DNA from 3 places in the Hydrogenophaga taeniospiralis genome. Region 2 is predicted to be linked to each of the others. Evidence: predicted binding sites of a transcription regulator. Region 2 holds the regulator's gene; each other region holds the start of a gene.
The links. Region 2 encodes sigma-54, which starts transcription at its own class of promoters, with help from an activator protein. Its sites were predicted from a motif close to TGGCANGNAANCTGCTTT; they were not measured.

Region 1 (7,384 bases), 1.4 Mb from region 2:
CCCCCTCAAGGGGGCAAGCCGATGCGGCCCGGCAAAGCCGGTTCCGCCGGCTTCTCGGATCGGACACTGCGGCCCGGTGGTGTCCTGGGCTGGACCGCTTCATGCGTTGCGGGTGTCGCTCCGGCACCTTGGAAAACTGACATGAAATTCCCGCGCCGCTTCGCGTCGTCCGCCGTTCGCCCGGCCTCGTCTTTGCCCCGGGACACCCGCGACACGCTGTTCCTGCTGGCCGTGATCGCCTGGGTCGTGATGATGCAGATCGGCCAGATTCCGTGGTGGTGCACGGCGCTCACCGCCGGGGTGCTGGCCTGGCGCACCACCTTGGCGCTGCGCGGGCTGCCGTTGCCGGGCTGGGCCTGGCGCATGGGTTTGCTGGCACTCACCGTGGCGGCCACCTGGTGGACCCACCGCACCCTTTTGGGGCGAGAGGCTGGCGTCACGCTCATCGTGGTGCTGCTGGCGCTCAAGACGTTGGAGCTGCGCGCCCGGCGCGACGCCTTCGTGGTGTTCTTCCTCGCCTTCTTCACCCTGCTCACGCACTTTTTCCATTCGCAGTCGCTGCTCACCGCGGCCGGCATCCTGATCGCGCTGCTGGGCCTGCTGACCGCGCTGGTCAACGCCCACATGCCGGTGGGCCGCCCGCCCCTGGCCCAGGCGGCCCGCATCGCCGCGGGCATGGCGGCCATGGGCGCGCCCATCATGCTGGTGCTGTTCCTGCTGTTCCCCCGGCTGTCGCCGCTGTGGGGCATGCCCGGTCAGGACGAGACCGGCCGCAGTGGCCTGTCGAGCAGCATGCGGGTGGGCCGTTTCGCCGAACTGGCGCTCGACGATGGCATCGCGCTGCGCGTGCGGTTCGACGACGCGCCGCCGCCCCAGGGCCAGCTGTATTTCCGCGGCCCGGTGCTCAGCGACTTCGACGGCATCGAATGGCGCGCCCTGCGTTCGGGGTTTCCAACCTCGATGGCGCTGCCGGCCGACCTCAGCGTCTCGGGCCCACCGGTGCGCTACGAAGTCACCATGGAGCCGAACCGCCGGCCCTGGCTGTTCGTGTTGGAGGCCGCCACGCAGGTCCCCGAGGTGCCGGGCACGCACGCGCGCATGAACAGCGACCTGCAGTGGATCACCATGCGGCCCATGGACACCCTGGTGCGCTACCGGGCCGAGAGCCACGTGAACTTCCGCCACGGTCCGCTCACCCCGGTGGTGGCCCTGCAGGACCACATCGAACTGCCGGGCGGCTACAACCCGCGCACGCTGGCGCTGGCGCAGGCGCTGCGCCGCGAACACGGCAGCGGGCCGCAGGCCAACGCGGCGCTGATCGACGCCGTGATGCAGCGCCTGCGCACCGGCGGATACACCTACACCCTCGATCCCGGCGTGTACGGCCAGCACACGGCCGACGAATTCTGGTTCGACAAACGCGAAGGCTTCTGCGAACACATCGCCAGCAGCTTCGTGATCCTGATGCGCGCGATGGACATCCCGGCGCGCATCGTCACCGGCTACCAGGGCGGCGAGCTCAACGCCGTGGACGGCTACTGGACGGTGCGCCAGCGCGACGCCCACGCCTGGGCCGAGGTCTGGCTGCAGGGCCGGGGCTGGGTGCGCGTGGACCCGACCTCGGCGGTGTCGCCGGGCCGCATCGGCTCGTTCGAGCGCCTGCGGGCGCCCGAGGGCGCCATCGCAGGCGCCTTCCGCAACCTCAGCCCCACGCTCACGACCCAGCTGCGCGCGGCCTGGGAAGCGGTGAACAACCGCTGGAACCAGTGGGTGCTGAACTACACCCAGGGCCAGCAGCTCGACCTGCTGAAGAAGCTGGGCTTTTCTTCGCCCAGCTGGACCGACCTGGCCTATGTGCTCATCGGCGTGGTGGTGGGCGTGAGCCTGCTCGGCGCGGCCTGGACGCTCTGGGAACGCCAGCAGCACGACCCCTGGCTGCGCCTGCTGCAGCGCAGCCGCAAACGGCTGCGGCAGCTGGGCCTGGACAGCGGCGACCACCTGCCCCCGCGCGAATTGGCCGCCCAGGTGCAGCGGCACTTTGGCTCCACCGAATTCAGCAACCGCCTCGCACAATGGCTGCTGCGCCTCGAAGCGCAGCGCTACAGCCGCCACAGCCCGCTCACGCTGGCCGCGCTGCAACGCGAATTCCAGCAACTCACCTGGCCCCGGAAACCCCTCCATTGACCATCACCTTTCGCCTCTCTTCCGCCGCGCGGCGCGCGGCGTCGAGCGCGTCGGCACTGCTCGTGGCGCTGTGCCTGCACAGCGCCACCGCCCTGGCCCAGAACGGCAACCACGGCAACGCCAGCCCGCCGCCCCCCTTCACCTACGACCAGCACGAGGCCGCCATGGCCTTCGCCGACGACCTGGCCAGCCGCCGCAACCTTGACCCGGCCTGGGTGCGCCAGCAGATCGGCGCGGCCCAGCGGCTGCCGGCCGTGATCCGGCTGACCACCCCCGCCCCCAGCGGCACGGCCAAGAACTGGGCGGCCTACCGCGCCCGCTTCATCGAGCCGGTGCGCTTGCAGGCCGGGCTGCAGTTCTGGCAGACCCACCGCGAGCCGCTGGAGCGCGCCGAGCGCGAGTTCGGCGTGCCCGCGAGCCTGATCGTGGGTGTGCTGGGCGTGGAATCGCTGTATGGGCGGCACACCGGCAACTTCCGCGTGATGGACACGCTCACCACGCTCGCCTTCGACTTCCCCGCCAGCCACCCCCGGGCGGCCGCGCGCGCCGAGTTCTTCCGCAGCGAGCTGGAGCAATACCTCAGCCTGGCCCAGCGCACCGGCCAGGACCCGCTGGCCCTGCGCGGCAGCTACGCCGGTGCCATGGGCTGGCCCCAGTTCATGCCCAGCAGCTGGAGCAAGTACGCCATCGACTTCGACGGCGACAGCCGGATCGACCTCTCTGGCAGCCCGGCCGACGCGATCGGTTCGGTGGCCAACTATTTCAAGCACTTCGGCTGGCAGACCGGTCTGCCCACCCACTACCCGGTGGCGTTCGACCCGGCCACGCTGGACCTGGACGCCCTGCTCGCGCCCGACATCCTGCCCACCTTCAGCGTGGAACGCTTCACCGCCCACGGCGCCGTGCTCGAAGGCGCGGCCCTGCAACACAGCGGCAAGCTGGCCCTGATCGAGCTGCAGAACGGCGACCCCGCCAACGGCGGCGCCCCACCGAGCTACCTGGCCGGCACCGAGAATTTCTACGTGGTGACGCGCTACAACTGGAGCAGCTACTACGCGCTCGCGGTGATCGAGCTGGGGCAGGCCGTGCAGGCGCTGGTGGAGGGGCGGTAGCCCGGGAAGCGGCCGCTTCCCGGTTCGCTCAATGCACCGTGGGCACGAGGAAGTCCTGGCTGATGCGGCCACCGAGTTCGTTCACGCGGTCCAGGAACTGCGTGAGGAAAGCGTGCAGGCCGGTGGCGAGGATTTCGTCGATGCGCGCGTACTGCAGATCGGCCTTGAGCTTGCCGGCGCGGCGCAGCGTTTCACCCGAGATCTCGTTGGCCACCACGCTCAGGTTGGCCACCACCTCGTTCATGCTGGCGGCCAGGCTGCGCGGCATGTCGGGCCGCAGGATCAGCAGCTCGGCCACGCGCTCGGGCGTGATCACGTCGCGGTAGACCTTGCGGTAGACCTCGAAGCCGGAGACCGAGCGCAGGATGGCGCTCCAGTGGTAGAAGTCGTATTCCTGATCCTGCTCGCTGGCGGCGCCGAAAAAGTCGCTCTGCACCGCGTGAAACTTCACGTCCAGCAGACGGGCCGTGTTGTCGGACCGCTCCAGGAACGAGCCCATGCGGTAGAAATGGAAGGCTTCATCCTGCAGCATGGTGCCCACCGCCACCCCGCGCGAAAGGTGCGAGCGGTGTTTGACCCACTCGAAGAACGCGCCGGGGTCGCGCTCGAAGTCCTTGGACTTGAGGTAACTGGAGAGCTTCAGCCAGGTGCTGTTCTGGGTTTCCCACAGCTCGGTGGTCAGCGCCCCGCGCACGGCCCGCGCGTTCTCGCGCGCGGCGCGCAGGCAGGAGATGATGCTCGATGGGTTGGACTCGTCGCGCACCATGAAGTCCATGACGTTGCGTGGCGTGATGTCCTTGCCGTACTTGGTGGTGTAGGCCGGCATGAGCTCGCTGATGACGAGCAGGCCCTCCCACCCCACCTGCGCCACGGCGGCGGACTGCGGCAGCAGCGAAGTCTGGTAGTTCACGTCGAGCATGCGCGCGGTGTTTTCGGCGCGCTCGGTGTAACGGGACATCCAGAACAAATGATCGGCGGTGCGTGAAAGCATGTGTCAGTCCTCAAGTATCCAGGTGTCTTTGGTACCGCCGCCCTGTGACGAGTTGACGACGAGCGATCCTTCTTTGAGCGCCACGCGCGTCAGGCCACCGGGCACCATCTGCACCTCCTTGCCACTGAGCACGAAGGGCCGCAGGTCGATGTGGCGCGGCGCCACGCCACTCTGCACATAGGTGGGGCAGGTGGACAGGCTCAGCGTGGGCTGGGCGATGTAGCCGTCGGGCTTGGCCTTCACCACAGCGCGGAATTCCTCGATCTCGGCCCGGGTGGACGCCGGCCCCACCAGCATGCCGTAGCCGCCGGCGCCGTGCACCTCCTTGACCACCAGTTCGTCCATGTGGGCGAGCATGTATTTCAGGTCCTCGGGGTTGCGGCCCATGAAGGTGGGCACGTTGCTCAGGATCGGCTTCTGGCCCAGGTAGAACTCGATCATCTTGGGCACGTAGGGGTAGATCGATTTGTCGTCGGCGATGCCGGTGCCCACCGCGTTGCAGATGGTCACGTTGCCACTGCGGTACACGCCCAGCAGGCCGGCGCAGCCCAGCGTGGAGGTGGGACGGAACACCAGCGGGTCGAGGAAGTCGTCGTCCACGCGGCGGTAGATCACGTCCACGCGCTTGGGGCCGCGCGTGGTGCGCATGTAGACGAAGTTGTCCTTGACGAACAGGTCCTGCCCTTCGACCAGCTCCACGCCCATCTGCTGCGCGAGGAAGGCGTGTTCAAAATAGGCGCTGTTGTACATGCCGGGCGTGAGCACCACCACGGTGGGCTCGGCCGTGGTGGCCGGGCTCACGGCGCGCAGGGTTTCCAGCAGCAGGTCGGGGTAGTGGGCCACCGGAGCCACGCGGTTCTGGCCGAAGAGTTCGGGGAACAGCCGCATCATCATCTTGCGGTCTTCCAGCATGTAGCTCACACCGCTGGGCACGCGCAGGTTGTCTTCGAGCACGTAGTACTCGCCCACGCCCTCGGCGTTGGGTGCGCGCACGATGTCGATGCCCGAGATGTGCGAATAGATCTGGTTGGGAACGTCAACGCCCATCATCTCCGGGCGGAACTGCGCGTTCTGGAAAATCTGCTCGGACGGGATGAGGCCGGCCTTGATGATTTCCTGGTCGTGGTAGACGTCGTGGATGAAGCGGTTGAGCGCCGTCACGCGCTGCACCAGCCCCTCCTCCATGCTCTTCCACTCGTGGGCCGGGATGATGCGCGGGATCAGATCGAAGGGGATCAGCCGCTCGGTGCCGGCGCCATCTTCGTCCTTGGCACCGTAAACGGCGAAGGTGATGCCGACGCGCCGGAAGATCATTTCGGCCTCTTCGCGCCGGGCCGCCATCACCTCCTCGGGTTGCTGCGCCAACCATCGGGCGTAGTTCTGATAGTGGGCCCGGACCTCGCTGGGCGAGGCGTTCATTTCGTCAAACATCGGTTGGCTCATGGGCATTTTTCTCCTGACCACAGCATAGCAAGGACTGGGCCAGGGAGTGCGTTGTGGCGCGCCCAACCGGGCCTCTTCACCCCCTGAATTTCCAACCAACTCAATCGGCACCGCCCGATCCCGGCGCAATGGCACCCTCCTCCCTGGCGGGCAGCGGCGCGTCGGGCACCGGGCGGTGGTGCCAGTAGCGGCGGTGCTCTTCGCGGTGGCAATGCACCACGTCGGGCTCGGCGCTGTGCCAGCGCGCGGCCCCGCAATCGGGCGAGTTCACCCAGCGGATGCCGCGCTGGCGGTAGCGCTCCAGCACGGTGGCGGCCGGGTGATCAAAGCGGTTGCGGTAGCCGGACTGCACCAGCACCCAGCGGGGCTGCAGGGTGTTGAGCAGCACCGGGCTGGACGAGGTGCGGCTGCCATGGTGCGGCGCCAGCAGCACGCTGGCGCGCAGTTCCGGGCGGGCCAGCGCCAGGCGGGTTTCGCGCTCGGCGTCCAGGTCACCGCTCAGCCAGGCGCTCTGGCCCGCGCCGCTCACCCGCAACACGCACGACATGGCGTTGCTCGAGAGCCGCCCGCTGCCATCGGGCGCGTAATGCTCGGGCGTGGGGTGCAGCAGCTCGAAGTCCACACCGTCCCAGTGCCAGCGCTGGCCCGCCAGGCAGCGCCGCTGCGGGTCGCGGTCAAAGGACGAGAGCCAGCGCGCCTGCGGCCAGGCCGTCTGCACCGCCACCGAGCCGCCGGCATGGTCGCTGTCGCGGTGGCTCACCACCACCGCGTCGGGCCGCTCGCCCAGGGCGCGCAGCACCGGCACGACGATGCGCTGCCCGGCGTCGCTCTCGGGGCTGTAGCGCGGCCCGGTGTCGTAGAGCAGGCTGTGGCCCGCGGTGCGCACCAGCACCGCGCTGCCCTGCCCCACGTCCAGCGCCAGCAGCTCAAACTGGCCCGGCGCCGGACGCGCTGGTGTCCACAGCAGCGCGGGCCACACCAGCAGCAGGCCGGCGCCGCGCAGCGCCCAGGGCAGGCGCAACACCAGCAGGGCACCGCCCAGCACGGCCGCGAGCGCCAGCGGCGCCGGCGGTATCGCGCGGTGGATCGAAGCCCAGGGCCACTGGGCCAGCCACTGCAGCCCCACGCCCAGCCATTGCACCGCCAGCGCCGCCGCGTCCCACAACGGCGACAGCGCCACGCCCAACATCGCCAGTGGCGTGATCACCAGCGTGACCCAGGGAATGGCCAGCAGGTTGGCCAGCAGGCCGACCACCGAGAACTGGCCAAACAGCAGCAGCGACAAGGGCGCGAGCGCCACCGTCACCACCGCCTGCTCGCGCAACAGGGCCCCGCCCGCGCGCAGCGCACGCTGCGGGCGCGCCCCGTCGTCTGCAGCCTGGCGGGCGGTGCGCCGGCCCGGGTCGGTGGCAAACAAGATGCCCACCGCCACGAAGCTGAGCCAGAAGCCCGGCTGCAGCAAGGCCCAGGGGTCAAGCAGCAGCACCGCCACCATGGCCAGCAGCCACACCGCGGGCCAGGGCCAGTGCCGGCCCGAGAGCCGCAGGCCGACCACCACGGCCAGCATGACCACAGTGCGCTGCGAGGGCACGCCCCAGCCAGAGAACAGTGCGTAGGCCGCCGCCAGCGCCACCCCGCCCAGGCCCGCCGCCAG
Region 2 (7,384 bases):
TCCGACATCGACATCGCCGGACCCGGTTTCATCAACATCCGCCTCAAGCCCGCGGCCAAGCAGCAGATCGTGCGCGAGGTGCTGCGGGCCGGCGAGGGCTTCGGGGTGGTTCCGCCCAACGGCCAGCGCCTGATGGTCGAATTCGTCTCGGCCAACCCCACCGGCCCGCTGCACGTGGGCCACGGCCGCCAGGCCGCGCTGGGTGACGCGATCTGCAGCCTGTACCAGACGCAGGGCTGGGACGTGCACCGCGAGTTCTATTACAACGACGCCGGCGTGCAGATCGGCACGCTCGCCAACAGCACCCAGCTGCGCGCCAAGGGCTTCAAGCCGGGCGATCCCGAATGGCCCGAGGCCGCCTACAACGGCGACTACATCCAGGACATCGCCAACGACTACCTGGCGAAGAAGACCGTGCACGCCGACGACCGCGACTTCACCGCCAGCGGCGACGTGAACGCGCTCGACGACATCCGCCTCTTCGCCGTGGCCTACCTGCGCCACGAGCAGGACCTCGACCTGCAGGCCTTCGCCGTCAAGTTCGACCACTACTACCTCGAATCCAGCCTCTACACCAGCGGCAAGGTGGACGCCACGGTGCAGAAACTGCGCGAGGCCGGCAAGACCTACGAGCAGGACGGCGCGCTGTGGCTCAAGTCCACCGAGTACGGGGACGACAAGGACCGCGTCATGCGCAAGGGCGACGGCTCCTACACCTACTTCGTGCCCGACGTGGCCTACCACATCAGCAAGTGGGAGCGGGGCTTCACCAAGGTGATCAACATCCAGGGCACCGACCACCACGGCACCATCGCCCGCGTGCGCGCCGGCCTGCAGGCCGCGAACGTCGGCATTCCACAGGGCTACCCCGACTACGTGCTGCACACCATGGTGCGCGTGGTCAAGGGCGGTGAAGAGGTCAAGATCAGCAAGCGCGCCGGCAGCTACGTGACCCTGCGCGACCTGATCGAATGGACCAGCAAGGACGCGGTGCGCTTCTTCCTGCTCTCCCGCAAGCCCGACACCGAGTACACGTTTGACGTGGACCTGGCGGTGCAGAAGAACAACGACAACCCGGTCTATTACGTGCAGTACGCCCATGCGCGCATCTGCTCGGTGCTGGCGGCCTGGGGTGGCGACGCGGCTTCGCTGAAAGACGTGGACCTCTCGGCGCTGGACAGCCCGGCCGCCCAGGCGCTGATGCTGCTGCTGGCGAAATACCCCGCCATGCTGGCCGACGCCGCGCGCGACTTCGCGCCGCACGATGTCACTTTCTACTTGCGCGAGCTGGCCGCCTGCTACCACAGCTACTACGACGCCGAGCGCATCCTGGTGGACGACGAGGCGGTGAAAAAGGCCCGTCTGGCCCTCGTCGCGGCCACCGCGCAGGTGTTGCACAATGGTTTGAAGGTGCTGGGCGTGAGTGCCCCGCAGAAGATGTGATGACGAAAGCCCGTATGAAAACCCGTTCTCCTTCCGCCCGTTCGCACGTGGGCGGAACCCTCATTGGCTTCGTGATCGGGGTGCTGGTGGGGCTGGCTGGCGCGCTGGCGGTGGCGATCTACGTCACCAAGGTGCCCATGCCCTTCGTGGACCGCGGGGTGTCGCGCAAACCGGCGCAGGATGCGGCGGAAGCCGAGCGCAACAAGGGCTGGAATCCGAACGCGGTGCTGGGCGGCAAACCCGCCCCGGTGCCCGGTACTGGCAACGAAGCCGGGGCCATCGTGGTGCCCCCGGCCGATGGCAAGCCGCTGCCGCCGGCCGCCGCTCCGAAGGCGCCCCCCGCGTCTGCCGCGCAACCGCAGGGCGACCCCATCGAGGATCTGCTGCGTTCGCGCCCGAAGGCCGACAGTGCGCCCGCCGCGCCCACCGCAGAGGCTCCCGCCAGCGGTGCCCCGAACCCGGCCACGGCCGACCCCTTCACGTATTTCGTGCAGGCCGGGGCGTTCAGAAACCCCGACGAGGCCGATGCGCAGCGCGCCAGGCTGGCCATGCTGGGCATGGCCGCCGAGGTCAGTGAGCGCGAGCAGTCCGGGCAGAAGGTGTACCGGGTGCGCGTGGGGCCGTTCGCGCAGAAGGCCATGGCCGACGCCACGCGCGAGCAGCTCGAAGCCAATGGTGTGGCCGCTGCGCTGGTGCGCGTGCAACGTTGAGCGCGCTGAACGCCTGAGCCGAGGCGGTGCCGCGGAACTTTTTTCCGCAGGGCCGGCCCCAACCAAGCCCATACAAGGAGTCCGATTTCATGCAACGCCGAGTTTTTTCCCGCACCCTGTTGAGCGCTGGCGCCTTGAGTGCCGCTGGGGCCCTGCGTCCCGCGCTGGCCCAGCGCATCGGTTTCAAAGAAGGCACCGACTACCAGCGCCTGAGCAAGCCCGCGCCGGTGGTCAGCCCGCCGGGGCAGGTCGAAGTGGTGGAGTTCTTCGCCTACAGCTGCATCCACTGCTTCAACTTTGAACCCGTGTTCAACGACTGGATCGGCAAGAAGCCGGCCCACGTGACAGTGCGGCGCATGCCGGTGGCGTTCAGTCCGGACTTTGTCCCCATGCAGCGCCTGTATTTCACGCTGGAGGCCATGGGGCTGGTGGACAAGCTGCACCGCAAGGTGTTCCAGGCGATGCACGAGGAGCGCCTGCCCCTGACCACGCCTCCGGCGATCGCCGCCTGGATCGAAAAGCAGGGTGTCGACAAGGCCAAGTTCGCGGCCATCTACAACGGCGCGGCGATCCAGCAGTCCAGGGAAGCCACGGCCTTGCAGGAAGCCTATATGGTGGAGGGCACGCCCGCGCTGGGTGTGGCGGGCCGTTTCTACATCGGTGGCCAGGGTCCGCGCACCCTGTTGATCGCGGACAACCTGATCGCCCAGGCGCGCAAGTCCTGAAGAACCGGGCGCCGGCACGACCAAGGCCCGCCCTCTGGCGGGCCTTGTGTTTTCCGGGCCGCGACAAAGTCCGGTGAGGTGCCTGCGGGCGGGGTTTGCGCCGCTACAATGAATGCAAGATTTGTGCCCCTGAAAAGCCATGCCTCAAAACACCTTTGCCCCCAGATTGCTTTCGCGCTTCATCATCGCGGCCCTTGGCCTGACGTTGGTCGCCGCTGCTCACGCAGAGCTGGCCGACAAGGACAAGCCGATGAACATCGAGGCGGATGCGCTGCGCTACGACGACGCCCGACAGAGCAGCGTGTTCACCGGCAACGTGGTCGTCACCAAGGGCACCATCGTGATGCGGGGCACGAAGATGGATGTCCGCCAGGACCCGCAGGGCAACCAGTTCGGCAACCTGTACGGCTCCGCGGCCAAGCCCGGTTTCTTCCGCCAGAAGCGCGAGGCGCTGGAGGAGTGGATCGAGGGTGAAGGCGAACACATCGAATACAACAGCCAGGCCGAGACGGTGGTTTTCACCGGCAGCGCCGTGCTGCGCCGCTACCGCGGGACCCTGATCAACGACGAGAGCCTGGGCAACGAGATCACCTACAACAGCCGCACCGAGGTCTTCACCGTCAAGGGCGGTGTGAGCAACCGCACGGCGGCCAATCCCTCGGGCCGGGTGCGCGCCATGCTCACGCCCATCCCCGACGAAGAGAAGGCGCCCGCGAAGCCCGCAGCGCCGGCCGATCCGGCCAAATTGCGCCCCAGCGAACAGCTCAACGAGAAAAACAAGTGACCGCAGCAGGTTTGGGCAGCGTGCCCGCTCCCATGGCCGTGCGCAGTCAACTGGAGGTGCACGGACTGCAGAAGGCCTACGGCAGCCGCAAGGTGGTCAAGAGCGTTTCACTCACGGTGGACAAGGGTGAGGTGGTGGGTCTGCTGGGCCCCAACGGCGCGGGCAAGACCACCTCGTTCTACATGATCGTGGGGCTGTTGCGCGCCGACGGCGGCGAGATCCTGCTGGACGGGCAGCGCATCGAGGCGCTGCCCATTCACCGGCGGGCCCGGCTGGGCCTGGGCTACCTGCCGCAGGAAGCCTCCATCTTTCGCAAGCTCACGGTGGAGCAGAACGTGCGAGCCGTGCTGGAGTTGCAGCGCGACGAGGACGGCAAACCCCTGTCCGCCACCGAGATCACGCACCGGTTGGACGAGCTGCTCAAGGACCTGCGGGTGGACCATCTGCGCGACTCGCCCGCGCCCTCGCTCTCCGGCGGGGAGCGGCGCCGGGTGGAGATTGCCCGCGCGCTGGCCACCCGGCCGCGCTTCATTCTGCTGGACGAACCGTTTGCCGGTATTGATCCGATCGCCGTGATCGAGATCCAGCACATCATTGGCTTCCTGAAATCGCGTGGCATCGGGGTACTGATCACCGACCACAACGTGCGCGAGACCCTGGGTATCTGCGATCACGCCTACATCATCAGCGACGGACAGGTGCTCGCCAGCGGCACCACGGCCGAGATCGTGGAGAACGCCGAAGTGCGCCGGGTGTACCTCGGCGAGCATTTCAGGATGTGATGCATGGGGCGCTTGTGTGTCTCATGCCCGCCGGCCCGACCCGGCTCCCGCACCGCTGCGCGACCCGCGCGCCGGGTCGCTGTCCCTCCGTTTTGCCGGCCTGACGCATGAAACAAGGCCTGTCGCTGCGCGTCTCCCAGCATCTGGCGCTCACGCCCCAGCTGCAGCAGTCGATCCGTCTGCTGCAGCTGTCCACGCTGGAGATGGCGCAGGAGGTCGAGCAGATGCTCGACGAGAACCCGTTTCTGGAGCGCACCGAGGAGCTCGCCGAACGCGAGGCGTTTGGTCTGGAGCAGATCGACGCGCCGGTGAGCGCGGGCGAGCAGATCGCCGAAGCCACGGTGGCGGCTGCCAGCGACCTGGCCCCGGCCGCCGAATTCGACGGCCCGTTGCCGCCTGCGTCGTCCACCGTGTCGCCGGTCGACGGCGGCGAAGGCGGTGAGGGCGAGGCGCTGGAGAGCCGGCTCGATGGCGCCGCGCCGATGGAAGAGAGCTGGGAAGGCGACGGCACGGTCGAGATGGCGCCCGATGACAGCGAGTGGGGCGGCGACGCGCCGCCGCGCAACAACAACTCGTCGGGCGACGACGACGAAACCGCCAGCGCCGCCGACCTCGCGCGCGTGCCCGTCAGCCTGCAGGACCACCTGCACGACCAGGCCCGCTGCCTGCGCCTGAGCGACGAGGACAGCGCCGCGCTGTATTTCCTGATCGAGTCGCTCAACGACGACGGTTACCTCGAAGAGCGCCTGTCCGAGCTGGCTGGCGCCTGGTTGCGGCTCTCGGCCCCGCCGGGCAAGCCGGTCGATCCGCAGGAGCACCTGGAGGAACTCGAAGCGCTCGAACAGCGCCTGGGCGTGGCGCTGCAGCTGCTGCAACACATGGAGCCTTCGGGTGTGGGCGCGCGCGACCTGGGCGAATGCCTGCGCCTGCAGATCCTGGAGCTGCGCAACAGCCCCGAGGCGCGGGCCGCGCTGGCCATCTGCAGCCAGCCGCTGGAGCTCATGGCCAAGCGCGACATCAAGCGCCTGTGCAACCTGTGTGGCCTGGACGACGCCACCGTGCGCGCCGCCCTGGCCTTGATCGCCCGGCTCGAACCCAAGCCCGGGCGCCGCTTCGTCGATGTCGAGCGCAACGTGGTCGTGCCCGACGTCATCGTCACCCGCGCCGGGCGCGGCTTCAAGGTCCAGCTCAACGCCGAGGTCATGCCGCGCCTGCGCGTGCACGACGTGTACGCCAATGCCATGCGGCAGAACCGGGGCGGACGCGACAACGGCGGCGAAGCCGGCCACGCCGCCATGCAGCAGCGGCTGCAGGAAGCCCGCTGGTTCATCAAGAACATCCAGCAGCGCTTCGACACCATCCTGCGCGTCTCCAGCGCCATCGTCGAGCGCCAGCGCAACTTCTTCATGCACGGCGAACTCGCCATGCGCCCGCTGGTGCTGCGCGAGATCGCCGACGAACTCGGCCTGCACGAGTCCACCATCAGCCGCGTGACCACCGCCAAATACATGGCCACGCCCTTCGGCACCTACGAACTGAAGTATTTCTTCGGCTCCAGCCTGGGCACCGAAACCGGCGGCAACGCATCGAGCACTGCGGTGCGCGCGCTGCTCAAGCAATTCATCGCCTCCGAAGAGCCGGGCAAGCCGCTGTCGGACAACCAGCTCTCCGACCTGCTGCGCGAGCAGGGCATCGAGTGCGCGCGCCGCACCGTGGCCAAGTACCGTGAGGCCTTGCGCATCGCGCCAGCGAACCTGCGCAAAGCGCTCTGAACACCCCCTGCCGTGAACCAACTCCAACTCTTTCTTCCCTGCGCCGCCGGCGTCGAGGACTTCCTCGCCGCCGAGGTGCAGCGCATCACCAACGAGCCGCTGGCTTTCAAGGCGCGTGGCGGCGTGGGGGTGCGGGCATCGTGGCGCGACGCCATGCGCCTGAACCTGCACAGCCGCCTGACGCAGCGCGTGCTGGTGCAGCTCTGGCACGGCGAGTACCGCAACGAGAACGACCTGTACAACGCCGCGGGCGACGTGGCCTGGGAAATCTGGTTCACCCCGGCGCAGACCATCAAGGTCGAGATCACCGCGCAGCACAGCCCGCTGACCTCGCTCAACTTTGCCGCGCTCAAGATCAAGGACGCCATCTGCGACCGCTTCCGTGCCAAGCGCGGCGAGCGCCCCAGCGTGGACACCACCTGGCCCGACGTGCGCATCTACGCCCACCTCACCACCGACAGCGTCACGCTCTACATCGACACCTCGGGTGAGCCGCTGTTCAAGCGCGGCTGGCGCGAAGACAAGGGCGACGCGCCGCTGAAGGAAACCCTGGCCGCCGCCATGATCGCCGCCACCGGCTGGGACGCCTGCGCCGACCAGCCGCTCGACGACATTCCCCCGCTCTACGACCCCTGCTGCGGCAGTGGCACGGTGGTGATCGAAGCCGCGCAGATCGCACTGAACATTCCGCCCGGCCTGCTGCGCCGTTTCGCGTTTGAAAAGATGCTGCCGTTCCAGGCCCACGTGTGGCAGGCCATCCGGGACGATGCCGTGCGCCAGCAGCGCGAGTGGCCGGCGGGCCACGCGCCCATCGTCTTCGGCAGCGACGTGTCGTTCCGCATGGTCGACTTCGCGCAGCGCAACGCCGAGCGCGCCGGCGTGGCCCACGCCATCCAGCTGCGCGGCGGTGACGCCCTGCAGCGCATGCCACCCTGCCAGACGCCCGGCGTGATGCTGCTCAACCCGCCGTATGGCGAGCGCATCGCCGCCGCCGGTGTGGCCGGTGAAAACGCCAGCGCGCGTGCGCTGCGCCAGGCGCCGCGCACACCGCGCACTTTCAGCGTGGGGCAGGCCGCGCCGCCCGCGCCCGGCCAGGGCCGCGGGGAGCCGGAGGTTTCGCGGCTGGGCCGCGAGAGTGCGCAGATGGCCGATGGCGGCGACGGCAGTG
Region 3 (7,384 bases), 1.1 Mb from region 2:
GGCGGTTGGTGGCGAGGACTTTCAGTCGTTCAGGGCACAGCTGTCCCAGCCTGGGCTGCGTCGTCTGGTCCTGGTGGATTCGCCGGGCGGGGACCTCTGGACCGCGTTGACGGTCGGAGAAGCCGTTCGGGATGCCGGGCTGGACACGGTGGCCGTGGGCAGGTGCTTGTCGGCCTGTGCCGTGATGTTCGTGGCGGGAAAGACGCGCGGCTTCGGGTCGGGCCGGACCCCGGGCAGCACCCTGCTGGGCATTCACGGGGGCTACGACATCGACTCGGGGCGGCTTGCCCATGGCATCGGGCCTGCCCTCTATGCGTTTTTCCGCCGCCAGATCGGGACGGCGATGAACGACGGACTGATCAACGAGGCGATCTATGGTTTCAAGGACCCCCGTGGTTTTCTGATCCTGCGCGACATCGAGCGCAATCCGGCCCAGGCCAGTCAGGCCGCGCTGTGCCTCAATGCGCACCAACCCACAACCTGCAAGCCGCAGGAAGGCAAGGATGCCTTCACCCTGGGTCTGGTGACGCAGCGCGAGACCGTCGCGGTGGACCTGCCGGTCTCGATGCGACTTCAGCTCAGGCTCTTTGGTCGGGCGGTGAACGACGCGCCCTTCGATCTGGCGGCCTGGGCGCAACAAGTGCGTCAGGAACTTTGCCCCAAAGGGGACTGCCCGGAACTGGAGAATTTTTTCAAGACCTTCGCAATGGCGCCTGTGCACCGGGCCATCGCCTGGGATGAAGGGATGTCGGGTGGACCCATGACTCGGGCGCACGTAACGGGTGGGGCCAGTTCCCCCGAGCTGGCCATGGCCCGAGCGCTCCTTGGGTGCAACCAGCGCAACGGCAAGCCCAGGCTGTGCCGTCTGCTTGCGCTGGACGACCAGGATCTCCGGCCGCTGTTCGAATGGCAGTCTCGTCAGACCCGGGAGGCCTTGGCCCAGTTGCCGCCCGCATCTCCCGGGGCGGTGGCCAATGAGAAGGCCGACTTCTGCAGCGGCGAGGTCTGGCAGCGCAAACCGCTGGAGCAGGCGGGTTTCGATACAGCGGCGCCCTGCAGGCTGCGCGGTGTGGAGCGCATCGACACGGCGGAGCTGGTGCGCATGCTCAAGGACGTCAAGCTCCCGATCGTGGTGGATGTGTCGCCCGACGAAGGCATGGTGCCCGGGGCATTCGCCTTGCTGGGGGCGGGAGGTGCCTTCGATGACGCCTCCCAGGAGGCCGCCGTTCACCAGCGGTTCGAGGGTTTGATCCGGGCCGCCTCACCCGATCCTACACAGCCGCTGGTGTTCTATGGCGGAGCGAGGGCGGGTTGGCTGTCGGCGAATGCGGCGCTGCGGGCGGTGCAGGCCGGCCATGCGCAGGTGTACTGGTACCGGGGTGGCCTGCCGGCCTGGACGGCAGCGGGATTGCCGACGGTGGGCAAAATGGCCCTGGGCGTGGTGTACTGAACGGGCTCGCTTTGACAAGCAGACCTTCCGCATGTGCCGCTGCCGGTCTGGCTGGTCAACGGCCCAGGCTGCGCTTCATGTCGCCGCAGTAGTCGCGCGGAGCGCGCGGTGGGCTGCTCCAGACCGCGTCGGACCCTGGCGTGGACCCGCTCGGCGGCGCCGCTTCGGCGTTTGCGGGTAGGGCCAGCGACAACACGACGCGGTGTGCCAGCCCCGTCGGCAGGTGCAGCGGCACCCCCAGGGCGCGCTGCACATGGTTGTTGCCCGCCACCAGCAGCACCGTCTGCCCGGGCCGCACGGCCGCCGCCGCGGTGCGGGCCATGGCCTGGTCGCGGGCGATCTGGATGCGGGTCATGGGCGCGATCTGTGGCGCGGGCAGCAGGTCGCAGTGGCCTTCCTGGATGGCGCTGCGCTGGCGCTCCAGGGAGGCGCTGGGCAGCAGCCCGTCCAGCTCGGCCTGGCCCATGGCCGCGCGCATCTCGGCGCGGGGCAGGTTGCCGCCGAGCACCGGCACCCCGGCGCGCACCGCCGCCATCACCACCGGCGCATAGGTGGGCCAGGGCCAGCCGCCGTTGTCCGGGCCCCAGCGCAGGGCCTGCCGCACCTGGGCTTCGCTCGCATCGCGGGGCAGACCGGTGGTGCGCGTGCCGGACTCGGCCATCTCCACCACCAGCGCGGCCAGCCGTTGGCGCGCGGCCAACTGCTGCACCAGCGCGCGCTGCAGCGCCTGGTGTTCGGGGGCGTCGTGTTGTTCGCCCACCAGCAGCAGGGGTGTGGGCAGCAGGCGCTCCAGCAGCGCGCCCGCCGATGCGTCGGGGTCGGGCCGCGGCGCCAGGGAGGCCGCACAACCGGACAGCAGCGCGGCCGCCACCGCCCACACCGCGGTCCAGGCCGCCACCCGGATGACAGGGCTTCGACAGTTCATCCGCCGATACTACGTCCCCCGGCCCACCCGACGCCGTCCGTCTTTCCGATCTCCGCGCGATGTTCTCTTTCCCGTTGCGGCCCGCGTCCTGGACGCGCACGGCCCTGACCCTGCTGCTGGCTTGTGCGGCGGCCCAGCTGTGCGTGTGGCTGGGCACGCCCATTCCATGGATGATCGGCCCGCTGGTGGCCACGTCCCTGGTGTCGGTGCTGGGGGCCCCCACGGAAAGCTGGATTCCATTGCGCAACGCGGGGCAGTGGGTCATCGGCACCGCGCTGGGTCTGTATTTCACGCCCGCCGTCGGTGCGCTGGTGGCGGGGCTGTGGTGGGGCGTGGCGCTGGGCATCGCCTGGGCGCTGGCGCTCGGTCTGGGGTTTGGTGCCTGGATGCGCCGCGTGCACGCCGGGCACCTGAGCGGGCTCACCCCGGCGCAGCTGCGCAGCACCACCTATTTCGCGGGGTCCATCGGGGGTGCGTCCGAAATGACCCTGATCGCCGAGCGCCAGGGCGCGCGCACCGATCTGGTGGCCGCCGCGCACAGCCTGCGCGTGCTGCTGGTGACGCTGACGGTCCCGTTTGCGATGCAGTTCTGGGGCGTGAGCGGCCTGGACGCCTTGCCGCCCGCCTCGCGCGTGGTGCAGGCCAGCGGCCTTCTCTGGCTCGGCCTGCTCACGCTGGCGGGGGTGTTGCTGATGCGGCGGCTGCGCCGTGCCAACCCCTGGTTCATGGGGGCGTTGCTGGTCACCATGCTGCTCACGCTGTCGGGGGTGACGCTGTCGGCCATCCCGGGGTGGCTCAGCGCCGCAGCCCAGCTCGTCATCGGCGTGAGCCTGGGCGTGCGCTTCAACCCGGCGTTTGTGCACACCGCCCCGCGCTGGCTGGCCTCGGTGGCGTTCGCCAGCGCCGTGATGATGGGCTTGTGCGCCGGCTTCGCCTGGCTGCTGGCGGCGCTCACCGGCCTGCACCCGGCCACGCTGGTGCTCGGCACGGCACCCGGCGGCATCGCCGAGATGGCCATCACCGCCAAGGTGCTGCAGCTCGGCGTCCCGGTGGTCACCGCGTTTCAGGTCTGCCGCCTGGTGGCGGTGCTGGTGCTGGCCGAGCCGGTGTACCGCTGGCTGAGTCGCAAAGACAAGGCCTGAAAAAACGAAGCCCGGTCTTGACCGGGCTGTGGGAGTGAGGGGCAGTTCAACCAAGGATGCCGCGGAACCGGCTCCGCCGGACCGCAGGCATCGCCCCCCGGGGGGTGACGCGCCCCTAGGCGCGGCGCGGGGGGAGCCTCAATGCATCACCACCGGCATCTGCGCCAGCGTGGCATAGCCTTCGAGCGTGTCTTCCACCTCTTCCTGCGAAGGGGTGTTCTGTTGCCAGGCGGTGATCTGGATCTGGAACATTTCGGCCCAGGAGCCGTCCAGGTAGACCTCTTTGCCCGACCGTTTGTCCACGATTTCGAAACCGTGGCGCGGGATTTGTGGACCCTGGTCCTGCTCGACCTCGCCTTCGATCTGGGCGTTGGCGAGGATGTGGACCACGGCAAAGGCATCCGAGTCGTAGAGCATGTGCATGACTGACATCCTTGAAAGAGAGAAACCTGTGTTCCTCATGAACCTTATATCGGCAATTGGTCGGACTTATGCAGTCCGTCTGGTGATTTAGATGGTCACGGCCGGTGAAGATTCAAGATGCGTGTCATTTTTGGCACATTCCCGAGGTTCAAGGCACGGATCGGCCACATCTGTGTGTGGGGACTTACTCGTGTGCGACCGGGTCCGGAGCGTGCCGGCTCATTGCAGAGGCGGCGCCGCGGCGCCGAGTTCCGGCATCGTGCGCAGCTGCAGATCAAAGTAGTCGCCGTTGGGCTCGGTGACGCGCATGCGGACCGGCAGGTGGTGCAGGGCCGGGGCCAGCCAGATTTCGACCATGCGGTCGTAGGGCCGGCGCGGGTTGCGGGTCAGCTTGCGGGCATCGAAATCGCCCGCGGGCACGGTCAGTCGGGTCTGGGGTCCGATCTGGAACAGCCAGATTTCCGCCGCATCGATGCCGCTGACCGGCAAGCGCAGGGTCTGGCCCTCGTGAAAGGCCGATGGCTGGGCGTTGAACAGGGCGGCCAGCTGCAGGTTGATCGTGAGCCGGTCCTGGACCCCGGGCAGCAGGGGGGCGTCGGGAGCGTTGTTGCTGTAGCGGATGCGTTGGGTGGCGTGGTCAAAATGGGCCGCGCGTTCGCTGCGCTTGCGGTCGGTGAAGCGCTCGGGCACCAGGCCCTTGCTGCCGATCGTTCCCTCGCTGGTCTGTACCAGGCTGCCCAGGAACAGCACGCTGATTTCCATGCGGGCCTTGTAGCGCCGCCCGTCTTGTTCCCATGTCAGATGGCCCCGGGCCGAATAGGGCATGCCCTTGGCGTCGGCGCTCACGTCGTAGCGCAGATCGGCGCTGGGCGAGAGCAGGGCGTTCTGCAACGAAGCGTCGACCGCGCTCGCGCTTTCCCGGGCCGCGCTGGTCGCCGCGGTGTCGACCGCGGGTGTTTCGGGCGCAGGCTCCGGCGGCGGAGCAAGCTCGGCGGGTGGGGTCGGCTTGGGTTCGGGTTCCACCGGCGGTGGCTCCGGCGGCGCTTCAGCGACCTCGACCGGTGGCGGTTCTTCGGGTTCGGGCGCCGGTGGCGGCGGTTTCTTCTCCACCTTGGGTTTTGGGGGAGGCGGTGGCGGCGCCGGGGGCACGGGCTTGGGCACGATCCAGCGCACCGTGCTGGTGGTCACGGGGGGCGGCGCGTCTGGCAGCGGCGCTGCGGCCGCCTCGGGTTGGGCCGTTGGATCCGCGGGCAAGGCCGCCACGCCGGTGTCCGACTCGGGGGCATCCAGCAGGTCCAGCGACCAGCTGGACACGCCGCCGCTCAACAGCAGCAGGTGCAGCGCCAGCACAGCGGCGGCCAGGCCCAGCAGCACGGTCCAGCGGGGTGGGGCATCGAGACGGGAACGGGACATGGGGCGGAGCAAGCGGGAAGGACCGTTTTCAGCGCGACGGGGTGTGGCCCAGATCGGCGCTGAGCTGGCGCGCGCAGCGCAGCAGGGCGGTGGCGGGTGCACCGTCCCAGGCCGTGTCGAGCGTGGTCACCGAGCCCAGCACCACCAGGCCCAGCGCCAGATGGCCCTGGGCATCGAACACCGGGGCGCAGAAGCCCCCCACGCCCGGCAGCAGGCTGTGGACCACACGCCCCAGGCCGTGGCGGCGGGTTTCCTCCAGCATGGCCTGCACGTCGGCCTGGCTTTGCGGCAGATCCGCCACCGCGAATCCGTTGCGCGGCAGTTTCTTGAGGCGCGCGAGCTCGTCGCGGATCATGGGCGCGATGCGTTGGGCATCGCGTCCTTCGTGGCCCATGAACGCGGCAAAGCAGCGTCCGGTGGCCGAGGTCAGCAGCGGCATCACGTCGCCCAGGCGCAGCGTGACCGGCACCGTCTGGGGGGCTTCGGCCCAGTGCACCATGGTCGGACCCTGGTTGCCCCAGACCGCGATGGCCAGGGTGTGGCCGGTCTCCAGCAGCAGGGCCTCGACCCGCTCGCGAGCGAGCTTGACGCCATCGATCCGGCTCAGGCTGGCCAGGCCCAGGCGCAGGGCCGCGGGGCCGAGGTCGTAGCGGGTGGTGGCCGGGTCCTGCATCACCAGGCCCATGCGCTGGAAGCTCACGAGGTAGCGGTGTGCCTTGGCCGCGCTCATGCCGGCGGCCGCGGCCAGGTCGCGCAGCATCAGCGAGCCCGGCGCGTTGGACAGCGCGTTGAGCAGCTCGAAGCCGACCTCGACCGACTGGATGCCCGCGCGCAAGGGCTCGTCATCGTCGCTCGGTTCCGTGGCGGGTGGGGCCGTGCGCCGCGGTGCGCGGGCCGGTGCGACAGCGGTGGCGGAGGGGCGGGGGGCAGCGGGCATGGTGGGCGTTCGGTTTTGCACGGTGGGACCGTGGGCGGGTTCCAGGGGGAATTCCGGGGTCATTGCATGCGCGTCGGGACTTTGTTCTAGAATCCGGTTCTTACGGATAGGTTAACTGATTTCACTATTCGTAATTCCATGTGCATGATGGCTCCCTGGGGAGCGCCACCCGGCGGTCGGTCGCGTGAGCGGTTGGCCGGGGGCAGAATCATGGCATCTCAAAGAACCCGCAGCAGGAGACTTGCATGAAACTCGCCACTTACAAAGACGGCTCACGCGACGGACAACTGGTGGTTGTTTCACGCGATCTGTCAACCGCTCATTATGCGACGGGCATCGCCCACAAGCTGCAGCAGGCGCTGGACGACTGGAACTTCCACGCCCCCCAGCTGCACGACCTGTACGTCACGCTCAACCAGGGCAAGGCGCGCCACGCGTTCCCGTTTGACCCCGCCCAGTGCATGGCGCCGCTGCCGCGGGCCTACCAGTGGGCCGACGGCTCGGCCTACATCAACCACGTGGAGCTGGTGCGCGCGGCGCGCAGCAGTGAGGTGCCAGCTTCGTTCTACACCGATCCGCTGATGTACCAGGGCGGCAGCGACGACTTCATTGGCCCTTGCGACGACGTGGTCGTGCCCAGCGAAGACTTCGGGATCGACTTCGAAGCCGAGATCGCCGTGGTCACGGGCGACGTGCCCATGGGAGCCAGCCCCGAGCAGGCGCTGGACGGCGTGCGCCTGCTGATGCTGGTGAACGACGTGTCGCTGCGCAACCTGATCCCGGCCGAACTGGCCAAGGGCTTCGGCTTCTTCCAGAGCAAGCCCGCCAGCGCCTTCAGCCCGGTAGCGGTCACGCCCGACGAGCTGGGCGACGCCTGGGCCGGTGGCCGGGTCAACCTCACGTTGCAGTCCACCTGGAACGGCCGCAAGGTCGGCATGTGCGACGCCGGCCCGGAGATGACCTTCCACTTCGGCCAGCTGATCGCCCACATATGCAAGACGCGCAACGTGCGCGCCGGCTCCATCGTGGGCTCGGGCACCGTGAGCAACAAGGCGATCGAGGTGGACGGGCGCCAGGAATGGCCCAAGGGCTAC

Region 1: KIH07_RS13580 (circularly permuted type 2 ATP-grasp protein) is a predicted target of sigma-54. The motif match lies at 5,755-5,772, and genes of this name have one in related genera.
Region 3: KIH07_RS01455 (DUF3567 domain-containing protein) is a predicted target of sigma-54. The motif match lies at 4,050-4,067, and genes of this name have one in related genera.

Annotation. Positions count from the first base shown of each region.
Region 1 covers NZ_JAHBAG010000001.1:2,820,391-2,827,774, reverse strand. Annotated here, with positions in the region: gene KIH07_RS13595 (transglutaminaseTgpA domain-containing protein) at 142-2,184, shown strand; gene mltB (lytic murein transglycosylase B) at 2,187-3,296, shown strand; gene KIH07_RS13585 (alpha-E domain-containing protein) at 3,325-4,287, opposite strand; gene KIH07_RS13580 (circularly permuted type 2 ATP-grasp protein) at 4,291-5,730, opposite strand; gene KIH07_RS13575 (DNA internalization-related competence protein ComEC/Rec2) at 5,831-7,384, opposite strand, start outside.
Region 2 covers NZ_JAHBAG010000001.1:1,452,476-1,459,859, forward strand. Annotated here, with positions in the region: gene argS (arginine--tRNA ligase) at 1-1,443, shown strand, start outside; gene KIH07_RS07105 (SPOR domain-containing protein) at 1,458-2,153, shown strand; gene KIH07_RS07110 (thiol:disulfide interchange protein DsbA/DsbL) at 2,243-2,878, shown strand; gene lptA (lipopolysaccharide transport periplasmic protein LptA) at 3,018-3,662, shown strand; gene lptB (LPS export ABC transporter ATP-binding protein) at 3,695-4,444, shown strand; gene rpoN (RNA polymerase factor sigma-54) at 4,552-6,216, shown strand; gene KIH07_RS07130 (THUMP domain-containing class I SAM-dependent RNA methyltransferase) at 6,229-7,384, shown strand, end outside.
Region 3 covers NZ_JAHBAG010000001.1:306,284-313,667, reverse strand. Annotated here, with positions in the region: gene KIH07_RS01470 (rhodanese-like domain-containing protein) at 1-1,450, shown strand, start outside; gene KIH07_RS01465 (ChaN family lipoprotein) at 1,506-2,375, opposite strand; gene KIH07_RS01460 (AbrB family transcriptional regulator) at 2,435-3,517, shown strand; gene KIH07_RS01455 (DUF3567 domain-containing protein) at 3,656-3,940, opposite strand; gene KIH07_RS01450 (DUF3108 domain-containing protein) at 4,160-5,353, opposite strand; gene KIH07_RS01445 (IclR family transcriptional regulator) at 5,382-6,290, opposite strand; gene KIH07_RS01440 (fumarylacetoacetate hydrolase family protein) at 6,536-7,384, shown strand, end outside.